2 regions of the Arthrobacter sp. NamB2 genome follow, and region 1 is predicted to be linked to the other one. Evidence: riboswitches for the same ligand, from Rfam matches in the RefSeq annotation. Region 1 holds a riboswitch; the other holds the start of a gene.
What was found. A riboswitch is a leader RNA that binds a small molecule or an ion and turns the genes downstream of it on or off. The one in region 1 is predicted to bind S-adenosylmethionine.

Region 1 (4,285 bases):
TCAGGCGTTCAGGGGCCGACGGGCCTTCCCACGTCCGTTCCGGTGCAGTGCTGCTCATGCTCCCACTCCTACTGCGCGCGTCGTCGACACGTCGTCGTTCTGTCCGGCAGCCGTCTGTGGGAGCTCGTCGAATCCTTCGTCCGCGCCGTTGGCGGCGAGGTCGAGCGCCTGGTCCAGGTCCCACAGGATGTCGTCGAGGTCCTCCAGGCCCACCGAGATGCGGACCAGGTCCTCCGGGACGCCCGCCGCGACGAGCTGCTCCGCGGAGAGCTGCTGGTGCGTCGTCGAACCCGGGTGGATCACGAGGGTCCGGGAGTCGCCGACGTTGGCGAGGTGGGAGGCCAGCTGCAGCGACTCGATGAACTTCTGCCCGGCCTTGCGGCCACCCTTGATGCCGAAGCTGAAGACCGATCCGGGTCCCTGCGGCAGGTAGGTCTTCGCGCGTTCGTGGTGCGCGTGCGTGGGCAGTCCCGCGTAGTTGACGTACTCCACGCGGGGGTCCGCCTGCAGCCATTCGGCGACGGCCTGCGCGTTCTCGAGGTGTTCGTCGAGGCGCTGTGCGAGGGTCTCGACGCCCTGCAGCAGCTGGAAGGCCGACGACGGCGACAGCGACGGCCCGATGTCGCGGAGCTGCTCCGTGCGCAGCTTGGTGAGGAAGCCGTACTCGCCGAAGTTCGCCCACCACTGGATGTTGCCGTAGGAGGGGACGGGCTCGGTCATCATGGGGAACTTGCCGTTGCCCCAGTCGAACCGTCCGCTCTCCACGATGACTCCGCCGAGCGTGGTGCCGTGCCCGCCGATGAACTTCGTGGCGGAGTGGATGACGATGTCCGCGCCATGCTCGAGCGGCCGCACGAGGTAGGGCGTGCTGAGCGTCGAGTCCACGATGAACGGGATACCCGCGTCGTGAGCCACCTTCGCCAGGCCTGCGAGGTCCGCGATCTCACCCGAGGGGTTCGCGATCACCTCCGCGTAGACGGCCTTGGTGTTCTCGCGGATCGCCGCTGCGTAGTCCGCCGGATCGGTCCCGGGGACGAAGGTGGTCTCGATGCCGAAGCGGCGCAGCGTGACGTCGAGCTGCGTGACGGTCCCGCCGTACAGCTGGGAAGCGGCGACGATGTGGTCACCGGCCTGGCACAGGGCGGCGAAGGTGATGAACTCCGCGCTCATGCCCGACGCCGTCGCCACCGCTCCGATGCCGCCCTCGAGGGAAGCGATGCGCTCCTCGAAGGCCGCGACGGTGGGGTTGCCGATGCGCGAGTAGATGTTGCCGTACTTCTGCAACGCGAAGAGGTTGGCGGCGTCGTTGGTGTCCTTGAACACGAACGACGTCGTCTGGTAGATCGGCACCGCCCGGGCACCGTGGGTTGCGTCGGGCGTGCCGCCGGCGTGGAGTGCACGCGTGCGGAAACCGAAGGAACGTTCTGCCATCAGACACCTGCCTTGCTGGGTTCATTGAGTGCGAGGGTGGATTCGGGGTCGAAGTCGACGCCGGCCTTGCGGGCGGCGTCGGCCTCCAGTTCGCGCACGATCGGCAGGATGTCGGTACCGAAGGCGGCTACCTCCTCCTGGAAGTGCAGGTAGCAGGTGAGGAAGAGGTTGACGCCGATCTTCTTGTACTCGACGATCCGTTCGGCGATCTGCTCGGGCGTACCGATGAGCTGGGTCTTGAAGCCGTCGTTGTACTGCACGAGGTCCTCGAAGGTGGAATCGGCCCACATGCCCTTGCCGTCCTTCGTCGAGGCGCCTGCCTCCTGGACGGCGGCACGGAAGCCCTCGACGGCGGGCCGGTGGGCCTTCTCGACGATCTCGCGCAGGGTGTCGCGTGCCTCCTTCTCGGAGTCACGCGCGATCACGAAACCGTTCAGCCCGTACCGGGGGCGCCGTCCGGCCTGGGCTGCGGCGGCCTGGACTCCTGCGATGTTCTCCTTGAAGCCCTCGAGATCCTTGCCGTTGGAGAAGTACCAGTCCGCGACGCGGCCCGCAGTCGCCTGGGCCGCCGTCGAGTTCCCGCCGAAGAAGATCTCGGGGTGCGGGCGTCCTGGGACGTCCACGGGGGCCGGGCTCAGGGTGAAGTTGTTGATGTCGTAGTACTTCCCCGCCTGGCTGTAGCCCTCCTCGGTCCACAGGCCGCGCAGCACCCGGATGAACTCCTCGGTGCGGACGTAGCGCTCGTCGTGCTCGAGCCACTCGAGGCCGAAGTTGGTGAACTCGTCCTTGAGCCACCCGGAGACGATGTTGACCGCGGCACGGCCGTTGGAGATGTGGTCCGCCGTGATGATGAACTTCGCGAGCACGCCGGGGTGCCACATACCGGGGTGGACCGCGGCGATGACCTTCAGCTTCTCGGTCGCCGCCAGGAGGGCGAGCGAGAACGACGTCGCCTCGTGCTGCTTGTCGGCGCCGTAGGACGCGGCGTAGCGGGTTTGCGAGAGCGCGTACTCGAAGCCGGCGTCCTCCGCGATGCGGGCGAGCTTCTTGTTGTAGTCGAAGTCCCAGCTGGTCCGCTGCTCGATGGTCGAGACCACCAGTCCACCACTGACGTTGGGTACCCAGTAGGCGAATTTCAGGGGTATGGAAAGGTCGGCAACGCTCATGGTCTCCTCCATCGGCCTGGCAGTAGCACCCTTCTGTCGCCGCATCGATGCATAGGCCAGGGTTGCTGCGGCGTCAGTGAGCCAGATCTCTCAGCCGCTCGGGATGGTCGGTTCGAGTGTGACACCGGCACGCTGCAGAACCAAACAATGTTTCGCCCCGTGAGCAGCGGCCGGCGCGCCCCGGGTGCGGCGCCGTGGGTCCACCGTCAGTGTGCTGAGGACCTTGACAAAGTTGGCGAGCACAACAAAGACTGGCCGTGGGAGCGCTTCCACGGGGGGTGGAAGCGCCTCCTGATCGGGCTTCATCGCCGCCAACCCACCTATGAGGAGCAACGATGCTCAGCATTTCCAGGACGTGCGCCATGACCCTTGCACTTGCAGGGGTCCTCGCCTCCACCGGTTTCACCGCCCTTCCGGCCGCGGCCCAGGGGCCCGGGAAAGGGCCCGGACCAGCCGTGGACTCGGCCACCGAGTTCTACGTCCCGAAGAAGAGCCATTACCACGAGGCCCAGCGGCAGATCGCTGACCTGCGGTCCTCGGGCGACCGCTCCACGGCGGACAGCCTCAGCGGAATGATCTCGGCCCCGCAGGCAGTCTGGGTCACCGGCAGCGATCCGGCGACCGTGACCCAGGAGGTCCGGAACACCACGCACCGTGCAGCAGGCAAGAAGCAGGTCCCTGTACTCGCCGCCTACAATCTGCCGTTCCGCGACTGTTCGCAGTACTCCGCCGGTGGTGCGACCGACGTCGCCGGCTACAAGGCCTGGGTCGACGCCCTCGCCGCAGGCATCGAGGACAGGGCGGCCCTGGTGGTGCTCGAGCCGGACGGCCTGGGCATCATCCCGTGGAACAAGAGCCTCGACGGCGCATCCGAGTGGTGCCAGCCGGCGGAGGCGAATCCGCAGACGGCGGCAGCGGAGCGTTACGAGATGCTCAACTATGCGGTGGATCAGCTCAAGGCCCTGCCCAATACCACGGTGTATCTGGACGGGACGCACAGCGCGTGGCTGGGCACCGGGGAGATCTCGAGCCGGCTCGTGAGGGCCGGCGTGCAGAAGGCCGACGGCTTCTTCCTCAACGTCTCCAACTACGAGCTCACAGAGCGGCAGCTGAAGTTCGGCAGCTGGGTATCGAAGTGCATCTACTACGCCACCGAGATCAATCCGGGCGCCTACGGCTCCTGTGGCAGCCAGTACCACCCGGCGTCACCCGCCGACTTCTCCACGTGGGGGCTGACGGACGCCTGGTACGCGCAGAACGTCGACGCAGCCCCGAACGCGCCGTCGAACGATGACCTCGCACACTTCGTCATCGACACGAGCCGCAACGGAAAGGGTCCCTGGGTTCCGACGGCGGCATACCCGGACCCCCAGGTCTGGTGCAACCCGCCGAGCCGCGGGCTGGGCTACCTGCCCACGTCAGATACCGGCAATCCCCTGGCCGATGCCTTCCTGTGGATCAAGGTGCCGGGTGAGTCCGACGGCGAGTGCAGCCGCGGGCTGACGGACAACGGGGGAGTGGATCCCGAGTGGGGCCGCGTGGATCCCGCCGCCGGAGCCTGGTTCCCAGAGCAGGCACTCGACCTCATCAGGAACGCCAGCGCGCCGGTTCGACCGTAGTACAACGCGCGTGCGCGGCCCGGTTCGGCCGCGCACGCGCCCCTGCGCCTAGGGTGGAGCAATGGAGAG
Region 2 (4,285 bases), on a different contig from region 1:
GCTCATGGGCGACCGCGGCCTGCCGAATTCGTGGCGCACCATGAACGGCTACGGCTCGCACACCTACATGTGGATCAACGAATCGAACGAGAAGTTCTGGGTCAAGTACCACTTCAAGTCCAACCAGGGCCACGAGGTCCTCACGGTCGACGAGGCGGAGGCACTCGCCGGTTCGGACGCGGACCACCACCTGCGCGACCTCTCCGAGAACATCGCGAAGGGCAACCACCCGAGCTGGGACCTCAAGGTCCAGATCATGCCGTACGACGACGCGAAGACGTACCGGTTCAACCCGTTCGACCTCACGAAGGTGTGGCCGCAGGGCGACTACCCCCTGATCCCGGTCGGCAGGCTCACGCTGAACCGCAACCCGGAGAACTACTTCGCGCAGATCGAGCAGGCCACGTTCGCGCCGTCGAACTTCGTGCCCGGCATCGCCGCCAGCCCTGACCGGATGCTGCAGGCCCGCATCTTCTCCTATGCCGATGCGCACCGCTACCGCGTGGGCACCAACCACGCGCAGCTGCCCGTGAACATGCCGAAGAACGAGGTGCGCAACTACTCGAAGGACGGCGCGGCACGCTACTACTTCAACTCCTCCTCGACCCCCGTCTATGCCCCGAACTCCGTGGGCGGTCCGGCGGCAGACCCTGCGCAGTACGGAGCGCACGGCGGCTGGGAGAACGACGGCGACCTCGTCTACGCGGCGCACTCCCTGCATGCCGAGGATGACGACTTCGGCCAGGCCGGGACGCTCTACCGCGAGGTGTTCGACGACGCGCAGCGTGCCCGCTTCCTCGAGACCATCACCGGTGCGGTCGGCGGCGTGAAGAGCGACGAGATCCGCGCCCGGGCCGTCCAGTACTGGGCCAACGTCGACGCCGAGCTGGGGGCGAAGCTCGCCGCGAACCTCGGTTCCGGCGTCGAGCCCGCCACCGAGTCGGAAGCAGCTCTCTACTAGGCGACCACCAGCTCCCTGCACGAACGAAAGGGCGGACCCGCAAGGGTCCGCCCTTTCCGTGTCCCGCCCCCCCTGGGAGCCGCACCATCGCGGAATGTTTCGCTGGAAGTCCTGCGCGTCTTGATCGCCCGACCGATCTGCGATTACATCGCCATAGTCCGTCGGGTTCGCTCCCCGGGACTGAAAGACCATCCAGAGCGGCTGAGAGACCTGGCTCGTTGAAGCCGCAGCAACCACCCCGCCGGGGCCGGTGCTACTGCCAGGACCGATGGAGATAGCCTTATCCCCCCGTTGGTGACGACCGACCTCTCGTCGGTCCGAGCCCTCCTGCGTGCGCGGATAGGGAAGCCTCGATCACGACTGAGAGGACCGGCATGACTTCCCGCACCGTTTCGAGCCACAACGACGCCCGACTCCGCCCCGTCCTGACGCGAAGGTCACTGCGCATGACGGCGATGTTGGGCATCGCAGCCCTCGCGCTCACTGCCTGCGGGTCGACGGCGGACACCGCTGCGCGGCAGGACGCTGCCTCGGGAGAACCCGTCGAGGGAGGAACCCTCGTGTACGCGGAGGTGACGCCGATCAACAATTGGCAGACCCAGGCCGCACGCTTCTACGAGAAATCGAACGTCCTCAACAGCGTGCTGGACCGCCTGACCTACTTCGATCCCGAGCAGGGCGAACTGGTGCCCTGGATCGCTTCCGAGTTCTCCGCCAACCCGGAAGCGACCGAGTTCACGTTCACCATCCGCCCGGGCGTGACGTTCAGCGACGGCACGCCCCTGGACGCCGAGGCGGTCAAGCTGAACCTCGACGCGCTGGGTCTCGGCATCGAAGCCGCACAGATCCAGCCGAACGTGGACTTCGCCGGGTACGCGTCGGCCGAGGTGATCGGTGAGGACCAGGTGAAGGTCACGCTGTCCTCCCCCAACGCGAACTTCCTCCGGGCCACCTCGTCCGTCACCGCGGGCCTGGTGTCGCCGGCAACACTGGAGCTTGATGCGGCGGGACAGTCGGCGATCAGCAAGATCTCCGGCTCCGGTCCTTTCGTCTTCGAGTCCGAGAAGCCGGACGAGGAAGTGGTGCTCGCCAAGCGCGCGGAGTATGCCTGGGCACCGGAGACCTCCGCCAACCAGGGGGATGCGTACCTCGACAAGGTCGTCGTCAAATACCTGCCCGAGGTAGCCCACCGCGCCGGCGCCGTGCAATCCGGGCAGGTGGACCTGGTGCGGGGCCTCCAGCCCCTGGACGAGAAGACGCTCGCGGGGAGCGGGAACCAGGTGCTCCCGGCCGAGGGCGTGGACCTCACGGCGAACATGGCTGCGGTCCGGATCGGCAGCGGGAAACTCGCCGATGAGGAGGTGCGCCGAGCCCTGCAGATCGGCATCGACCGGCAGAGCATCAAGGACACCGTCCTGTCCGACAGCTACGAGCTCGCCGCCTCGGTGCTGAACCACAAGGCCCCTGGTTTCACCGACCTGTCCGACGAGCTCGAGTACCAGCCGGAGGAAGCCCGGAAGCTGCTCGACGCCGCCGGCTGGAAGGTCGGAGCGGACGGCATCCGGGAGAAGGACGGCGTGAAGCTGGAGGTCACCGTCACGAGCTCCAACAACTCCGTGGTGATCAAGCCCGCCTTCGAGCTCATCGAGCAGCAGTGGCGCGAGATCGGGGTCAAGCTCAACAACCGCGCCGGTGACAACACCTTCCTGGCCACCGCCATGCCCGATCCGAACGTGGAATTCTTCGGAACCCGCCAGTTCATCTACGGGGGCCTCGGCCCCATCTTCGAGCCCGCCAACAACACCATGACGCACACCAGCGATCCGGAGCTCAATGCGATCTTCGCCGCTGAGCGCGCTGCTGCTCCGGGTCCGGAGCGGGACGCCCTGCTGGCCGAGGAACAGCAGGCACTGGTCCTGGACAAGGCCTACTCGCTCGTGCTGTGGGACGAGGTCCAGGTGTACGGTGCGCACAGCGGAACGCACGTCGAGTTCACCTCCGGCACGGCACCTGTGTTCCAGGGCGCTTGGAAGACGGGCGGCTAGCGCTGGTGGCACGCTACCTCGCGCAACGGATCGGGCAGGCACTGCTGGTGGTGTGGCTCGCCTACACCCTCGTCTTCCTCGCCGTGCAGCTCCTGCCCAGCGACCCCGTGACGATCTTCCTGACCGTCGACTCGGCGGTCGACCAGGCCGCGATCGACACGATGAAGAGCCAGTACGGCTACGACCAGCCCCTGCCGGTGCAGTACGTGCACCAGCTGCTGGGACTCTTCTCGGGCGACTTCGGCTACTCGCTGGCGTCGGGCGAATCGGTGAGTGACAGGATCAGTGGTGTCGCCGGATCGACGGTGGTGCTGGCGGGCTCCGCCTTCGTCACCGCAGTACTCATCTCGGTCCTGCTGGTCGCCGCCGCCACCCTCACCCGGTCGGGTGCCACCCGTCGGTTCCTCGTCAACCTGCCTCCCCTGTTCTCCGCGGTACCGGTGTTCTGGCTCGGGTTGGTCCTGCTGGAACTGCTGTCCATCCGCTGGGGCGTGATGTCGCTGTTTCCGGACGGCTCCTTCCTGTCGCTGGCCGTTCCCGTCCTGGTCCTCGCCGTCGTCGTCTCGGCCCCGATGGCCCAGGTACTGCTCAAGAGCATGGCCCATGTCTACGAGCAACCGTTCATCGACGTCCTGAGGGCCAAGGGCGCCTCGCGGTCATGGATCTTCTTCCGCCACGCGCTCAAGAACGCGGCAGGGCCGGCCCTGACGATCACCGGTATCACGGTGGGGACACTCTTCGCCGGGTCCGTCATCACGGAGACCGTGTTCGCCCGCTCCGGTCTCGGTTCGGTGGTCCTCCAGGCCGTCACGACCCAGGACGTCCCCCTGGTCCAAGGGCTCGTGCTCCTGACCGCGACGGTCTTCGTGGTCGTCAACCTGGTGGTCGACCTGCTGTATCCCCTGCTCGATCCGCGCATCCTCAAGAGCAACCGCCAGGGGTCCCCACGGGCCCTCGCCGCCTGACGACCAAGACACGATCGAGGTATCTCCATGCCCGCCACCAGGAATTCCCAGCTCCCGGTCCTTCCGGCCGCAGCAGCACCGGCGATGCCGGTCGGCCCCGACGCGTCGTACGCGGCGATCGACGACGTCGGCCTCGTGCACCCGGCCGCACGGCGCCGTCGCAGGGTGCTCCGCAATCCTTCCCTGTGGGTCCTGGCCCTGCCCCTGACCGTGATCGCAGCCTGGGCGCTCGTACCCGACTGGTTCACCGCGTACTCGCCCCTCGACGGCACCCCGAGCGAGAACTTCCAGGCGCCGAATGCCACCCACCTCTT

Region 2: linked by a shared signal. The riboswitch ahead of FDK12_RS00095 (ABC transporter substrate-binding protein) and the one ahead of sfnG (dimethylsulfone monooxygenase SfnG) in region 1 are both predicted to bind S-adenosylmethionine.

The regions. Positions count from the first base shown of each region.
Region 1 covers NZ_SZWI01000006.1:80,651-84,935, forward strand. Annotated here, with positions in the region: gene FDK12_RS11500 (CoA-binding protein) at 1-58, opposite strand, end outside; gene FDK12_RS11505 (O-acetylhomoserine aminocarboxypropyltransferase/cysteine synthase family protein) at 55-1,431, opposite strand; gene sfnG (dimethylsulfone monooxygenase SfnG) at 1,431-2,609, opposite strand; SAM riboswitch class I at 2,603-2,707, opposite strand; gene FDK12_RS11515 (glycoside hydrolase family 6 protein) at 2,960-4,216, shown strand; gene FDK12_RS11520 (hypothetical protein) at 4,278-4,285, shown strand, end outside.
Region 2 covers NZ_SZWI01000001.1:18,017-22,301, reverse strand. Annotated here, with positions in the region: gene FDK12_RS00100 (catalase) at 1-961, shown strand, start outside; SAM riboswitch class I at 1,147-1,236, shown strand; gene FDK12_RS00095 (ABC transporter substrate-binding protein) at 1,336-3,006, shown strand; gene FDK12_RS00090 (ABC transporter permease) at 3,012-3,971, shown strand; gene FDK12_RS00085 (ABC transporter permease) at 3,999-4,285, shown strand, end outside.